3 regions of the Clostridium amazonense genome follow, and region 3 is predicted to be linked to each of the others. Evidence: riboswitches for the same ligand, from Rfam matches in the RefSeq annotation. Region 3 holds a riboswitch; each other region holds the start of a gene.
What was found. A riboswitch is a leader RNA that binds a small molecule or an ion and turns the genes downstream of it on or off. The one in region 3 is predicted to bind cobalamin.
Positions count from the first base shown of each region.

Region 1: linked by a shared signal. The riboswitch ahead of AC07E4_RS08895 (ABC transporter substrate-binding protein) and the one ahead of AC07E4_RS06125 (ABC transporter substrate-binding protein) in region 3 are both predicted to bind cobalamin.
Region 2: linked by a shared signal. The riboswitch ahead of AC07E4_RS13595 (ABC transporter substrate-binding protein) and the one ahead of AC07E4_RS06125 (ABC transporter substrate-binding protein) in region 3 are both predicted to bind cobalamin.

Region 1 is NZ_JBWKMH010000023.1:148,225-154,203, reverse strand. Features, by position in the region: gene AC07E4_RS08905 (ABC transporter ATP-binding protein) at 383-1,582, opposite strand; gene AC07E4_RS08900 (FecCD family ABC transporter permease) at 1,579-2,607, opposite strand; gene AC07E4_RS08895 (ABC transporter substrate-binding protein) at 2,828-4,276, opposite strand; cobalamin riboswitch at 4,511-4,699, opposite strand; gene AC07E4_RS08890 (GNAT family N-acetyltransferase) at 5,085-5,540, shown strand; gene AC07E4_RS08885 (stalk domain-containing protein) at 5,680-5,979, opposite strand, start outside.
Region 2 is NZ_JBWKMH010000031.1:288,521-294,499, forward strand. Features, by position in the region: gene AC07E4_RS13590 (methyl-accepting chemotaxis protein) at 1-1,574, shown strand, start outside; cobalamin riboswitch at 1,845-2,021, shown strand; gene AC07E4_RS13595 (ABC transporter substrate-binding protein) at 2,110-3,156, shown strand; gene AC07E4_RS13600 (FecCD family ABC transporter permease) at 3,166-4,260, shown strand; gene AC07E4_RS13605 (ABC transporter ATP-binding protein) at 4,257-5,024, shown strand.
Region 3 is NZ_JBWKMH010000010.1:374,758-380,736, reverse strand. Features, by position in the region: gene AC07E4_RS06130 (FecCD family ABC transporter permease) at 1-1,014, opposite strand; gene AC07E4_RS06125 (ABC transporter substrate-binding protein) at 1,001-2,053, opposite strand; cobalamin riboswitch at 2,184-2,380, opposite strand; gene ord (2,4-diaminopentanoate dehydrogenase) at 2,436-3,482, opposite strand; gene AC07E4_RS06115 (NAD(P)/FAD-dependent oxidoreductase) at 4,578-5,795, opposite strand.

The DNA.
Region 1 (5,979 bases), on a different contig from region 3:
TTCAACTTGGAACCCTATAGTTTGTAAAATTATTAATTAATACTGAATTCACATTTAATTTATCGATTTGTATTTGAAACCAATTAAGAATTATGGTGAATATCCCCGGGGATTGAAATCCCCGCTACAATTTTTTTATTTGTACTTCAAATAAAATTAATATAATATTTATCCATAAAAAGTTCATTTTGGAGAATAAATTCCCCATTATAATATTCTTACTGACCATAGTTTTAATAGTAAATATACCTATTGCTTTAGATACTTCAGTTTTATCATTAATTGTTAATTTTATTTAACGTTTTAAATAATTCCTGTTTCCTTTACTAACATTAATCACATTTACATCTTAAATAATTTTATTTTAGAACTTTAAATTATATTAAACATTTACTACTTTGTAAAATTCCTTTAAAACATCTGAAACATTATTAAAATAAACTATATTTTTATAATTATCACCATATAGTTTCATACTGTCTTCTTTGCTTCTTAAAGATACTACAGTTTTTTTTCTTTTTATGGCTTCTTTAATTATTTCTGTATTTTTAAAGTTTATATCTCCTATGATGCTGCCTGCATCTATTACAAAATTAATATCATTTAATTCATTCTTTATATGTACAACATCACCATCTTCTACTTTCTTATATGGCTTTAAACTGTATATTTTTATTCCCATAGTTCTTGCAATTTCATAATCTATATCATTCTCATAAATTATACCAGTTGAAATTCCTATATCTGATTTTGTAAATATTCTATATATTGGTGTTCCTTTTCCACATCCACCTAAAACAAAAACTTCTGGTTTTAATGTGTTTTCTATTTCAACAGAACCTAATAAATTATTATAATTAGACTCCATTCCATATAAGTTATTTATTATCTTTTCATCTACAACATCTTCTGGTGCTCCATAAGCAAATATTTTATTATCCTTTACAAGAACTACTTTATCAGCACTTTTAAGAGCAATATCAATTTCATGTAAACACACAATAACTGCTATATTTTTATCTTTGCTAAGTTTTTTTAATATATCCATAAGTTCTAATCTATGCTTTATATCAAGATGAGTAGTTGGCTCATCTAATATAATAATTTCTGGTTCTCCAGCTAATGCTCTTGCAACTAAGACTTTTTGTTTTTCACCATCACTTAATTCGTCAAAATAACGCTCTTTTAACTTATCCGCATTTACAGTTTTTAATGCATCAAATACAATTTCATTATCTTTTTCACTAAGCTTTCCAAAAAATCCTGTGTGAGGATACCTTCCCATAGCTACAACTTCATATACAGTTGTAAGAGAGCCTTCAAATTTATTAGTTAAAACTAATGCTAATTTTTTAGCTAATTCTTTTTTATCAATTTGAAGCAAATTTTTTTCTTTTATATAAACTTCTCCACTTATAGAAGTTAAAAGACCTGATAAAGTTCTAAGTATTGTTGTTTTACCAGCTCCATTAGCACCTAAAAAACATAATATCTCCCCACTATTCACTTCAATTTCAACATTGTCTACTACTATTTTCTTCTCATATCCAACAGTTAATTTATTTGTATTTAACATAATCATAATGAAGCCCTCCTTTTTAACACAAGGAATATTACAATTGGTGCTCCAACAAAAGAAGTTACTGCACTTATTGGAAGTTCCACTGGTGACACTATTGTTCTTGCAATTAAATCACAAATAGAAGTAACTATTCCCCCAAGCATTATAGTTCCTGGCAAAAGTACTTTATTATCTGTAGTCTTAAATAGCAATCTTGAAATTTGAGGAACAGCTAGTCCAATAAATGCAACTGGACCTGCAAAAGCCGTAACAACTGCTGCTAAAATACTTGAAATGGCTACAATAGCTATTCTAAATCCTTTTATATTAACCCCCATACTTTTTGCATACTCTTCACCTAACAAAAATGCATTCAATGGTTTTACTATACACATACTTAATAAAATTACTGGAATACCTATTATAATAAGCACTTTAACTTGATTCCATGTAAATGCAGAAAAAGTACCCATTCTCCACATTGTAAAACCTTGAAGCTTTTCTTTATCTGCAAAAGCTGTTAATACACTTGTAACTCCACTACATAAATATCCAACCATCATACCTATTACAAGTAATGTAACTACATTTTTAACCTTTCCTGCAAATAAAATTACTATAGCCATAACTATAAGTGAACCTAAAAAAGCACCTAACACTAACATAAATGGTGATACTGTCTCAAATCCAAGAGTTACACCACCAAGCATTATAACTCCAACAAATAATGATGCTCCAGATGAAACACCTAAAACATAAGGCTCTACTATTGGGTTTTTAAAAAATATTTGTAATAAAAGTCCTGATGCTGCAAGAGAACATCCTCCTATAATCGTCGCTACAGCTCTTGGGAATCTAATATTCCAAACTATATCGTAAAAAGGATTCACTGTAGCTTCTTTATTAAATAAAATATCTAAAATTTCCCTAAGCCCAATCTTAACCGAACCAAATCCAACACATAACGCTAAAGTTAAAAACAGCAAACACGCTAATATAACAAAAACTATTGCATACCTAACCTTAGACTTTCTTAAAAAATCCATATTTTATCCTCTCCAAATTCAAATTTAAAGTAATGTCTTTCTCAAATTCTTGGAATACTACCATTCTCATTTAATATTTGAATAATTTCATTTTACATTTAGATTTATATATTTTGATTTAAAATATATAAGATGTACCAATTCAAAATAGTACATCTCTATATTTAATATCTATTTATATGTCAGCTCTATTTTTAGAGCTTCTGTAGGATTTTTGTTTTTATTCTTTATAATTTATATAGTGTTTAATTTCATTTCCAGTTGAACCTGGGTGGAACATTTCCATTAAATCTATAATAAGTTCATCACTTTTATCTATTGATTGGAAATAATCCGGTGCAAAACACCATACTTTTTTATCTTTTACAAGTTGGAGTTTTTCAAGTATAGGAGCTTTTTCTACTACACTTTTTAATGTTGGACTATAATTTGTTGAAGATGAATAAACAAAAATATCTGCTTCATTAGCTTTTGCATATAATTCTTCTATACTTATAGTTCCACTTCCTACACCATCATCTTTTAAAATATATTCTCCTCCAGCCATTTCAATCATTTTTGCAACATATGAATCACTTTTAGGAACATATACTTTACCTTTACTTATAGTTGCCCATACTACTTTTGGTTTTTCTTTGCCTTCTATCTTTTTACTTACAGCTTCTACATTTTTTATTGCCTTATCAAATTGCTTTTCAGCCTCTTCTTCTTTATCATAAAATGCTGACATTAACTTAGACCATTCCATTCTTCCATATGGATTTTCCTCTAAATATTCATTATCAACTACATAATTTATTTTTAACTCATCTAATTTTTCCATAAGTTTTTGTTGACCAGCTGGACCACTATAAACTACTGCTAAATCCGGCTTTAAAACTGATATCTTTTCAAAATCTGGAGAATCACCTTTTCCAACAAATTCTATATTTCCATTTTCAAGTCCTGTTTTAATTTCATCTATACTCCAATTTTTAGCTTCAGTTGTCACAGCTTTAACACTATCAAGTTCACCTATTGCTCTTAAAAGACATGCCTGAGTAGTTGAACCTAACAACACATTTTTAGCTGGTGTTTTTATAACTATTTCATTTTTAAATTCTTCAGGTACTTCTTTTCCTTCTGGCACTATTATTAAAGTTCTTTTATCACCATCAACAACTTTTTTAATTCCACCCTTAAGATATTTCACACTAAATGCTTTTGTACACTTAAGTGGCATTTCTGTTCTTATATTTAAAACCTTTTCTTCCTTATCATAATTAAATCTTGCATCTATAGCATCACTTAAAAATTCTATTGGAACATATATATCTTCCTTGTCAGCTTTAGTTTTTTGTTCTAATTTTATTTCTTTTGAATTTACCTTTGCAGTTTCACTATCCTTATTTACTACAATTTCATCATTATTTATTTTTACTACTGCGTCTTTATCATTTAATTTAAATTCACACTTAAAATAATTACATGTATCTTTTAATGAAACAAAAACTTTCTCTTCATCAATTTTAGTTTTAACCACATTTTCTGTTTTTTCATTATCTACAACTACACTTGACTCTGTACTTTTCCCTTCTCCTATTGAGCACCCAATGAGACTCATAGATATAGCTGTACATAATGCAGCACTTATAACTAATTTGCTTATTCTTTTATTATTTCTCAACATTCCCTTATCCTCCAAAAATATGTACTTATTAAGATTTAAACTATCTTTAATCTTATTTTTTATATAAATTATTAATTTTATATTTTAGCTTTAAAATATATATTGATTTTTGCAATAAAAAAACCTCTTTAAATAGAGGTTTTTTTAATATATCACTAATTTTAAAAACATTAAAAATATTTTAAAATTAAAAAATAAATTTTGATATACTTTGATTTCCCTCCGAAACCTCTGATCTAAACATCTATTTAGGCAGGTCTCCTGACTAACGACTTAACCTTAGTCATCCTTCCCAGTTAAAAACCAGTGGATTTGACTTCGTATCCGTTACAGTAGCGGGGGCTGTAGTGGATTTTCACCACTTTCCCTATTAAACTCTTTTATAAAATGCAAACTTTTTAAACTTAAAAACTTGTACAACTTATATCATGAAATTAATTTCACAGTGAGTACCTAAATATAACTATTAAATTTTCAAACAACCACATTATATTGCTAAATTTTACATAATTCAATACCATTTTTTGTATTGTTTTGATGATTATTTTATATTTTTTAATTTTTTATAATATTTTTCTAAAAATCAAACTAGTTTCAATGCCCTATTTATCTCATTTCACGTTATATTTATTTAAGTTTTAATATACTAAAATTTAAACACATTCCATTTTGGAATATATGGTTATTTTTGAAATTTTTATAATCTACAGCTGATAATTTTAACTTTTTTTTACATAATTGTATTAATACATAGTATAATTTTTATTATTAATTAAAATACAAATTTGTATAAGTGAGGTACTGATTCATGAATAATAAAATAACTCCTGAAAACATCAACTTAATTTTATCTAATATCTCATTACCAGATGGCTTTTACATTAGAGAATTTGAGGAAAATGACTTTTCATATATTCAAAAAATATATGAAACTGAAGGTTGGTTAACCATTATAAAAAGACCTAATGATGCTATAAAAGCCTTTAAAAACTCTGATATAGTTCTTGTTATACTTTATGAAGGTAGCATTGCTGGTGTTCTACGTGGATTAACTGATACAGAAATAACTACTTATATTATAGAATTAATAATTAATAAAGATTTTAGAGGAAAAAGCCTTGGAAAAGCTCTTATCAATGCTTGCCATTTATTATATCCTAAAACAAGAATTGAACTTCTAGGCAGTAATAGTTCTAAAGATTTTTATAAAGCTAATGAATTTAGAGATTTCTTTGGTTTTAGAAAAAGCTTCAAAAATGACTAAAATCTACACTCTAAACTGAAACATGAATAACTTAAAGTTAAAAACTAAGTTATTCATGTTTCAATTCAAAGTTTTAATCTAATTTTTTTACATTCATTTTTCACTTAAGGTACTTTGCTTTAAACTTGATAATTATTATTTATTTTACTACCTTTACTTTATCTTCTTTGTCATAAAATGCACCCATTAGTTTGCCCCATTCATTCTTTGCATTTTGATTATTTTCTAAATTTGAATTTTCAACTACATAATTTATATTTAACTCTTCTAATTTCTTTACTATATCTTCATAATCCTTTAATCCTCTATCAACTATAACAAGCTTGGGACTAAAAAATGATATCTTATCAAAATCAAATTCATCATCTTTACTTACATATTGTATAATTCCATCTTGAAGCCCCATTTTTAATTCTATTTCATTTGAAGTTGCTGCTTC
Region 2 (5,979 bases), on a different contig from region 3:
ATAAATCAGATAATGGAGCAATGGTAATAGTATATGCTAGTCCAATAATGGAAGGTAATCAAGTTGTTGGAGCAATTGTTGGAGTTGCAGCTGCAAATGAGTATAGTGACATTGTAACACAAACTAATGTTGGAAAATCAGGAAGTATAACTATTTTTGATAAAAATGGAATTATTGTAGCTAATAAAGATGGTGAAGGTGTAGGAGAACCTGGAATTGTTAAAGGTTCAGCAGAAGAAGGTATGAAACTTGATGTAGAGATAGGTGAGAAAATCCTTGCTGGTGAACATGGATATGGAACATATAAAAATAGTAATAATAAGCAAATGTTTACTGTGTATGGTCCTATGGAAGGAACAACTTGGTATGTATCGTTGCAAATAGAAAAAGATGAAATTTTACATGGAATAAAGGTTATGAGAAATGCTATGGGAATAATAGCTATAATTTTCTTAATAACAGGAGTACTAATTGTATATAATCAAACAAAAAAAATGAGTGCTGTACTAAATAAAACAGTTTTACATTTAGATAATATAGCTGATGGAGATATGACTTTAAATTTTGATGAAAAAATATTAAAAAGACAAGATGAATTTGGCGATATGACAAGAGCTATGGAAAAAATGCAGAAGTCTATTAGTGGAATGATAGAAAATATAAATGGAAATACACTTAAAATAGAGAATCATGCATCAAATTTAGCACAGTTATCTAATGAGATGACAACATCATCTAATACTGTTGCAAATGCAATTCAAGATGTAGCTAAGGGAACAGATAATCAGTCAAATGATATAAATAACATAGTAGATGTACTTACTGAGTTCAATGAAAAAATAGAAGAAGTTATGACATCAACTAATGAAATTGGCGATGAAAGTAGAAAAATACATACTTTATCTAATGAAAGTAATGAAGAGATGGAAAGTGTATCAATTTCAGTTAAGAATGTAACTGTATCCTTTGAAGAATTAGTTGAAAAAGTGAACAATGTAGAAGGCAATGTTAATAAAATAAATGAAATTACAGTAATTATAAATGGAATAGCAGAGCAGACCAATTTATTAGCATTAAATGCAGCAATAGAAGCAGCAAGAGTTGGTGAAGCTGGAAAAGGATTTGCTGTAGTTGCTGATGAAATAAGAAAACTAGCAGAACAAAGTAAAATTTCAGCAGCAGATATAAATACATTACTTACTACGGTATTCAATGAAACAACTGCTATGGTTGGAATGACAGAAGTGGTTCAAGATGAAATAAAATCACAAGAAGAAATAATAAATAAAGCAATAGTATCTTTTGATAAAATAAATAATGCTGTAGAAGAAATGAAGCCTAAAATAGAAAAGAATATGGAAATAGGACAAGCAATCTTAGAAGATAAAGATGATATTATGGTTAAAATTCAAAATGCATCAGCTGTTTCAGAAGAAGTTTCAGCATCAGCTGAAGAAATTTCAGCTATAAGTGAAGAAATGGATGCATCTACTTCGGAAGTAGCTGAACATTCAAAAGTATTAGCAGAAATGACAAAAGAAATGAAAGCAGAAGTAGAAAGATTTAAGATTTAAACATTATATTTTGATTAACATTTCAGTTAGCAAAAGAGTGATTCCGAATTGGAATCACTCTTTTATATTATTTAAAATATAATATAAGTTATGGACAAGGATATAAGTTAAATTAAAAAAATTATGAGAATTCATTTATTAAATTATAGTTTACTTAATTTGGAAAATGCAAAATTAGAAAGCTAAACTGATTGAAGGATTTAAATATAGAATATTATGTAGAAATATGAAGTAATATATTATATAATTAACGATGAATGAAAAATAATTGAATATGGATAGACTTGGTTTTGAAAAATTAAAAAGGAAGTTGAATGAGATTTTCACACAGGACCGCTACTGTAATTAGGGAATACTAATTTAATTAATCCACTGAAGTGAATTTGGGAAGGAAAATTAGTATAATGATCTATAAGTCAGGAGACTTGCCAAGATTCTATAATGATACTCTTCGGTACAGAGAGATATATCATTCCTTAGAGTGTCCTTATATCCGTTAAAATTATAGTATTTTTTTATATAACGGGAGGATAAAATGAATAGATTTAATCAAAAAAAATTAACAAAACTTATGGCATTAGTATTAAGTGCTACTATCACTTTAGGATTAGTAGGATGTGGTACTAACAATTCTAAAGACACATCAAATGCATCAAATACAAAAGTATCAGCTGAAAAAGAAGCTGATAAAAAATCAAATTATCCAGTAACTATTAAAAATTATAAATATAGCAAAGAGCCAGTAGAAATGACTTTTGAAAAAGCACCAGAAAAAGTTGTTGCAGTATATCAAAATTCTATTGAAACTTTATTAGCATTAGGCTTAGAAGATAAAATAGTAGCAGCAGCAGGACTTGATCATCCTGTAAAACCAGAATATGAAGAGGCTTTCAAAAAAATTAATTATTTAGAAGAATTTACTCCATCAAAAGAAAATATTGTTATGCAAAAACCTGATTTTATATTAGGATGGTATTCATTATTTGATGAAAAGAGATTAGGAGAAGTAGATTACTGGCAACAGAATGGAACGAATACATATATGTCCTTAAATAGTGGAGTTTTAGAAAAAAGCACTATGCAAAATGAAATTGATGATATATTAAATATTGGAAAAATATTTAATGTAGAAGACAGAGCTCAAAAATTAGTTGATGAAATAACTAATAAGGTAGAAGAAGTATCAAAATCAGTTAAAGATAAAGAAAAAGTTAAAACAATGGTAATTGAATTTGGAAAAGATAATATACGTGTTTATGGGGAAAATACGTTAGCTGGAGATATGATTAATAAATTAGGTGCAGAACTTGTAAAAACAGAAGGTAAATCTATTGGAGCTGAAGACTTAATTTCTGCAAATCCAGATTGTATATTTGTAAGCTACATGGATAGAGGAGATGAAAATGTTCCAAAAGAAGCAGTAAATAAAATATTAGAAAATCCTGCATATGCAAGTTTAAGTGCAGTTAAAAATAAGAGAATTTATGCAATACCATTAGGTGATATGTATTCTAGTGGAATTAGAACTATAGATGGAATAAATGCTTTTGCTAAAGGATTATATCCTGACTTAGCAAAATAGGAGAAGTAAATGAGCAGAAAAACTTATGTAAGAGATAAGAAAAATGGCTTATTAAAAGGAACACCTATATATATAGGTGTTTCTATTATACTGTTAGTCATATTAATATTTTCAATTGGTTATGCAGTAACTTTAGGTTCTGCAAATATAAGTATAAAAGAAGTTTATAAGATAATATTTTATGAATTATTTCATATAGGAGATGGAAGTGTATTAGGTAGTGGACCTATACATGATGTTGTTTGGCTTATAAGACTTCCAAGAATAATTTTAGCAGTTGCAGTTGGAATGGGACTTGCTGTAGTTGGTATAGTAATGCAAGCAGTTGTAAAAAATCCATTAGCAGATCCATATATACTTGGAATATCATCAGGAGCATCTCTTGGAGCAACTATGGCAGTGCTTTTAGGTGTAGGAACTGCATTTGGTAGTAATGCTATAGGGATTTGTGGATTTATAGGAGCATTTTTGATATCAATATTAGTATTATTGTTATCTAACATTGGAGGCCCAACTAATTCTACAAAATTATTGTTAGGAGGGATGGCACTAAGTGCTGTTTGTAGTGCATTTTCTAATTTAATAGTATATATATCTAATAATGCAGAGGGTATGAAAACTATAACGTTTTGGCTTATGGGAAGTTTAGCAGGGGCAAAATGGAGTGACATAATATTTATTATACCTATAATATTAATAGGAACTATATTTTTTATAACACAAAGTAGAACTTTAAATTTAATGTTATTAGGTGATGAAGTATCTATAACGCTTGGAACAAATTTACATATATATAGACATGTTTATTTAATTATAACATCATTAATGATTGGAGTATTAGTTTATTCATCAGGAATGATAGGATTTGTAGGTTTAATTATTCCACACCTTGTTAGAATGATATTTGGAACTGATCATAAAAAAATAATTCCAATAGCAGCTATAGTAGGTGCAATATTTTTAACATGGGCAGATGTTTTATCAAGAATAATAGTTAAAGGAGCTGAAATACCAATAGGTATATTAATATCAGCCATAGGTGCTCCATGTTTTATTTGGTTAATGATAAAAAGAACTTATGGATTTGGAGGCAATAACCAATGAATATAAGAACAGAAGATATTAAAGTAAACATAGGAAGTTTAGATATTCTAAAAGGAATAGATATAAATGTTGATAACAAAGAGTTTGTTGGAATTATAGGGCCAAATGGAAGTGGTAAGTCAACATTTTTAAAATGTATATATAGAATATTAAAGCCAAGTAGCGGAATTGTGAAGTTAGATGATAAAAGCATAAAGGACTTAACAATAAAAGAAACTGCTAGAAAAATGGCTGTAGTTGCACAACATAATCACTATAATTTTGATTTTTCGGTAAAGGAAATCGTTCTTATGGGAAGATCACCACATAAAAAAGCTATGGAAAGAGATAATGAAGAAGATTATAAGATTATGGAAGACTCATTAAAAAGAGTAGATATGCTATCTTTTAAAGATAGGAGTTTTTCAACATTATCTGGTGGAGAACAACAAAGAATAATTCTTGCAAGAGCATTAGCACAAAAAACAGATTGTTTAATATTAGATGAACCAACAAATCATTTAGATATAAAATATCAACTTCAATTAATGTCTATTGTGAAAAGTTTAAATGTTGAAGTTATATCAGCAATTCATGATTTAAACATAGCAGCCATGTACTGTGATAAAATATATGTTTTAAAAAATGGTGAAGTAGTAGCATATGGAAATCCGAAGGAAATATTAACACCCAAGCTTATAAAAGAAGTTTATGAAGTTGATGCAATAGTTAATGAAAATAGTGAATATGGTACTATTAATATTATATATAAGCCAACGATATAAAATAAATAAACTTATAAAAAGATAGTTATTATATTATCTTTTTATAAGTTTTATTTTTTATCTATATTAGCTTAATTTATAAAAATTAAGGTATCAAACTATATAAGTAAAATATTTCATAAGTAAAATAAAAATGTATATTTACAATATTATTCCAGAACTTAAAGCAGCACTACCTAATAAAGCTGAAAGACCACACATAACTAAAGCTTCTAAGACGAATTTTGAAATCTTCTTTAAAATCATATATAACAACTCCTTTCTTAAATATCATACTTACATTTTATATAATAAATGTTTCAATTTGAAGACAATTTTTTAAAATTAAGCTATAATTATTTAAAATTATTTCCATATAAAAGGAAAAGTATACAAAATCAAAATATATTCCAAGATAATTTTGAAGATGAGATTAAATTTAAATATGAAATGAGAATAATGTTATTCCAAGAAACAGTAATTATTTAAAACGTTATTCATAAAAATTTCAAAGAAACTCTAATAAATTTGCTATTTTATTTCCAAGACTAAACGGCTATAAGTGAACTAAATTAAGAGCTATGTAATTAAATTTTAGTCTATTTTTCATAACTCTTCGTCAGTAATTCACATTAATAAAATGCCATTATTGATGCGAATTACTTCCTTGATTTATAAAAAATATACATTAAATTTTCAATTACATATTTCTAAATTTAGTTCACACGACGTCCTGTCTAGGCAGTCGCTGAACCCGTCCTTGGGTTCAGGTCTTGAAAATAAAAAACAAATTAATAAGATTTTCTAAATCAATTTTTAAAGAAATACTAATTTAAATAATCCCTGTTTCTTGATAAAAGAAAAAAGTTTTTCAATTGATAAATATATTATTTAAAATTTGAACTTGGAACCCTATATAGGGTTTCAAGCTGAAAAATACAATTATTTTTTCAGTTGGAATTCTAATTAATTTAAT
Region 3 (5,979 bases):
TTATATCTCCTTTCTTAATAAATAAAGAAAGAATGGAGCTCCTAAAAGTGCCATAATTACACCTACGGGTATTTCCTTTGGACTAAATGCAACTCTTGCAACTGTATCACTTAAAGACAATATTATAGCTCCTAAAAATGCTGTTGATGGAAATAAGTACTTATGATTTGATCCTAAAATCATTCTACATATATGAGGAACAATTAGACCCACAAAACCTAATAACCCAGCAACAGAAACAGCACTAGCTGCTAGTATTGCTGCTAATGCTGTAAATCCAATTCTTGAAAGTTCAACATTTAAGCCAAGAGATCTAGCAACATCATCTCCAAGAGTTAATATATTTAGCTTTTCTGAAAATAACATACAACATATTAATCCAAATATAGTATATGGTAATATTATTTTTACATAAGGCCAACTTCTCCCTGAAAGTCCCCCATTCATAAACATTAATGCACCATGTACTTTGTCGCTATAAAATACCATAATAGCAGATATTCCAGCACCTAATAAAGTTGATACTGCAACTCCTGCAAGTATTATTCTTACTGTATTTATTCCTCTTTTCCATGCTAATGCATATATAAGCATAGCTGCACCCATTGCTCCTATAAAAGCTACTATAGGCAATAAATCTATTTTTTCCGGAAATATTATCAAAATAATTATTCCTAAAAGACCAGCACCAGATGAAACCCCTATTATATGTGGATCTGCAAGGGGATTATGCATAATCCCCTGCAGTATACATCCTGAAAGTGCTAAGTTTGTTCCTACTAATACTGACAATATAGCTCTTGGCAATCTAATATTTTTTATTATTTGTTCATTTGCTGAAGTGCTTTTTCCCAAAATAGAAAAAACTATATCCTTAACTGAAATATTCACAGAACCTATACAATTACTAATTAAAAAACTTGCAATTGATAAGATTAATAATGTAAATATTATTAATCTCTTATTTTTATTCTCTCTCAATAATATTTTTTCACTTTCATTATTTTTTAACATTACCATATACCTCTGGATAAACGGCCTTTGCCATATATTCTATAGACTCATAAAATTTTTCTCCTGGATTATATAAAAAGTATTTTTGAGGTAAATACTCTATTTTCCCTTCTTTTACAGCTTTCAATCCACTCCATGCTGGATTTCCTTCTAATTCTCTTTTAATAGTTTCTTTTGCCTGTTCATCTGAAGATACCATTGTTGTTACTAAAATCATATCTGGATCTTGTTCTACTATTTTCTCCATACTAAATGGGGTACTATCTGAACCCATTTTAGTTGGTTTTTCACCTTCTGCTATATTTTTTATATTAAGTATTTCACACGAATTTCCTACAATGCTACTATTTAATTTTAATGATACATCTTTGCTTGTTACATATAAAATTGCAACTTTCTTTTGTTCTTTAGGAAGTTTTTGAGTAATATCTTCCACTTTTGTTTTTAATGTTTTTATAAGTTCTTCAGACTTATCTTGATTTTGAACAATATTCCCTAATACTTGAAGTTTGTCCACAACATCATCATAACTTTTCATTTCTAACATTATGTATGGAATATTATTTTGTTCAAATATCTCTTTGTATCTATCATGTATTCCACATTGTGCTAATACTAAGTCTGGTTGTAATTGTATAAGTTTTTCTACATCTATATTTGCAACATGTCCAATGGTTGGTAAATCTTTTGAACCTTCTGGTGTTGGCGCACCACCTTTAGTGTCAGCCTTAGCTATTGATTCCCCACCAACAGCATATAATGGTCCTAAAATTGTTCCTGATATTGCAGCTATTTTTTCTGGTTTTTTTTCTAATGTAACAGTTCGTCCTGAGTCATCTTTTATAGTTAATGGATATTGCTTTTTTTCAACTTTCTCATCTTTTACTTCCTTACTTTCATTATTTTTATTTTCTGCTGATGCTACACTTTTATTTACATTTGAATCAGTTTTTTTACTGTTATTACTACATCCAACAAAACTTATTGTTGATGCTCCTATTAATGTAATTGCTATTAAGTTTACTAGTTTCTTATTCATATTTTTTTCATACCCCTTCATTTTTTAAATTAACGCAAAAAAAATTTCCTAGACAACAAAGTTGCACTAAGAAATTCAATAAAATATAATTATTTCTTTTATCATCTGCACCCCCTATAGTCCGTAGAGTTAAAGTGTTTTTAAATAGGCAGGTATTCTGACTTAAGTATCAACATTTTTCTACTCCTTCCCAGAAATTATTCCAGTGGATATTTTTATAGAAAAACTCCTCTTTTACAGCGGCGGCACCGTGTAGGACTTTCACCTAACTTCCCTTTTAGTATTGTATATATTTACATATATTTTACCTATTTACATATTTACTTTTCATTTACAATTCTATAGGTAATTTTTTGAAAAGTCAAATTTAAAGATATATTTTTTATTTTCTAATATAATCTCTATAATCTCCCATAATTGCTCTAGGCACTGGCAAATCTATCATTGTTTTCAATCCTGGATGTGCATTTATAACATGTGGAATCATATTGACACACATTGCTATTGTGCCTAATCCACCATCAACTTCTGGCTTTATAGACATATTAACTTTTGGAGTTCCTTTTATTGTAATATAATCTCCAGTATATGTTCCTTCTAGTTCTGGTTCTATTTGTTGAGGATGTATCATATCTATTTTAACTTCACCATTAACATATCCTTGACCTGTCATATTAACACCTGCTACATCTCCAGTTGCAGCAAATCCATATGGTGCCTTTCTATCTACCTTTGTAACTATAGGCTCCATTTGTTGTTCAAATTTATCAATTTTAAATCCTATAGCATCTCCTATCATTTTAATTGATTCTGCAAAACCTACATGACCTGCTAAACTACCATTTTCAACGCCCTCTTTAAAAGCATCTACACTAATTCCCACACCTTGCTCTTCCATTACTGCTGGTCCAAATGGTGACAAACTATTAACTCTCTTTGCTTCTATATGCTCTACATCAGTCATACAACCAGTTAAACATACTACTAATAAATCCATTATTAAGCCTGGATTTATACCTGTTCCTAAAATAGACACTCCATTTTCTTTAGCTATTCTATCTAATTCTTCTGCAATCTCTGGATTCTGTGCCTTAGGATAAGACATTTCTTCTGCTGTAGAAATTACATTAACCTTCTTTTCTAAAACAAATTTTAATTTTGGAAATGCTTTTTTAGTGAATGAATCCGTTGCACACAAACAAATATCACAACACTTTTCTGTTAAAACTTCTTCTATATTTCCATTAACAACAATATCTTTTCTATCTCCTCTTTCCACGCCTAATATATCAAATATACTTTTTCCTGCTCTCTCTGGATGCATATCACATACACCAACTATCTCTATACCTTTTCTTCTCAATAAAACCCTTGCCATTCCACTTCCCATGGCACCAAATCCCCAAAGTACAACTTTTACATTTTCCATAATACATCCCCCATTCTTCTTAATTAATATTACTGAAAGTTATTTTTTAACTTCTCTTACTAACCATATACAACTTAAAACTTATGTTTTCTCTATAAAGCTTTATATTATTTTGAAATAATTTGATGTTCAAACTTAATAAAAATCATTCTTTAAAATTGTAACTCCAACTTGTACATTCACTGTCCACCGTCAATTATCCATAGAAAATATAGATTAAAATTTATATTTAAATTTCTCAACTGAAAGATGAAATTATTCTTATTCTAGTTGAGAAAAAAATTTAAGAGGCATAGTACCCAAATTAACGATGAACAATTAGCAATGAAATGAGTAATATCAACCATAACTTTTCGCTCTTCGTTCTTAATTGGTTCAAAATACAAAAATATAAATAACATATGATTTTAGTAGTAGCATTTGATAAAAAGATTACTTTAAATTTATCAATTGAAAAGCTTTTTTCTTTCATCAAGAAACAGGAATTATTTAAATTACTATTTCTTTTAAAATTGATTTAGAAACTCTTATTAATTTATTTTTTATTTTCAAGACCTGAACCCAAGGACGGGTTCAGCGACTGCCTAGACAGGAAGTCGATTCAGCCGTTTAGTCTTGGAAATAAAATGGCAAATTCATTAGAGTTTCTTTGAAATTTTTATGAATAACGTTTTAAATAATTTCTGTTTCTTGGAATACTACTATTCTCATTTAATATTTGAATAATTTCATTTTTCAGCTTGGAACCCTATATATATTTACTAATTAAATTCTATTATTATTACATGCAATTTTCATGCCAAACTTTTCTTAGTTTTTAACCTATTTTTTATAGTTTTAACTTTATTTTTAAATATTTAGCGAACTTTTTTAAATAAAATAGCATATTTTTTTGCATTGTTATTTACATGCTATTATTATTAATAGTGTTTTAATCTAAAATAGCACCTAAATGCAAATTAATTTGCATTTAGGTGCTTAATTTTATGCATTATTATTAAATTATATATATTGATCACAATATATTTTCCCAAATTCATATTAATATTATAAAATTCAAACTTTAAATAACCTCACTATGTAAAATTTCATATATTAATTGTCAAATCTATTAGGATTAAATAGCTCTAATTCTTTATGAACTTTTCCTAGATATAAATCACTTAAAAACATTCCACCTAATGTTGCAAATAATATTCCATTAGCACCATAACCTAATCCATACCATAGTTTTTCATTTTTTTTATCTTTACCCAAGAAACCTATATTATCCTTAGTTGAAGCAAATGCACCACAATATTTATATTCTATTTCTATATCTTCTATATTTTTAAACATAGATTTTAGTCTATTTTCTAATATGTTATATTTTTTATTAGCCATACTTTCATCAAATATGTCTGGCTCAAATCTTTCATCTTCACCTCCTATTATTATTCTGTTGTCTTTTGTTGTTCTTAAATAATTATATGGATCACAATTATCTCTTATTAACACATTTTTATACCACCCTACTATTTCCTTTAGTGGCTTTGTTGCTATATTATATGTAGTTGTTTTAGTTCCAAAATCCCTACCTGTAAATGCTTTTGTATTGTATCCCGTTGCAACAATTATTATTTTGCTTTTGACTTTGTAACCATAATTAGTTTCTATTGTAACAAAGTCATCATCATAATTTACTTTTATTGCTTCTGTATTTTCATAAATTTTAAGTCCTAGGTTACTACTCATTTCTAATAAGTGATGAGTATATTTATATGGATCAAATTCAGCTCCGCCATTTATTCCATATACTCCTGCCTTTATATCAAAATCAAATCTTTTATCATTTTCACTTATAAAATCTACATCAAGACCTATATTCTTTCTAAATTCATACTCTTTCTTCATTTCCTCAATTTCTAACTTTTTAGAAGTGTATAAAAGAGTATCCCTACGCTTAAAATCGCACTTATTTCCATATTCACTTATAATATTCTCTATTTCATCTAATGCCTTTAATCCTAACTTATATATAGTTTCTATATTTTCTTTTGGAATAACATCTATAAGTTCCATTGCATTGTCATCAAGTTCATACTGCAATAATGATGTTGTACTTGAAGTACTTCCATAACCTATTCTGCCTTTTTCTAAAATTAAAGTTTTTATTCCCTTTTTCACAAAACAATATCCTAAAATTGCACCTGTTATGCCACCACCAACAATAGTTACTTCTGTTTCCACATTTTCAGTTAAGTAATTATATTGCTTTAAGTTTTCATTAATATTTGTAAATATGGGAGTTCCCTTTACAAATTGTAAATTCATTTTTGTTTCCTCCAATATTATATTTCTATTATTAATTATTCTTTTATAGTTTTTATCAAAGGCACTGTATATATACATAAAAACTTATTTTCATACAAATTATTATCTAAATTCAAATCATTTGTTTACAACATTTTGGATTAAAAAAAGTCTATATAAATAGATTGTTCTATTTATATAGACT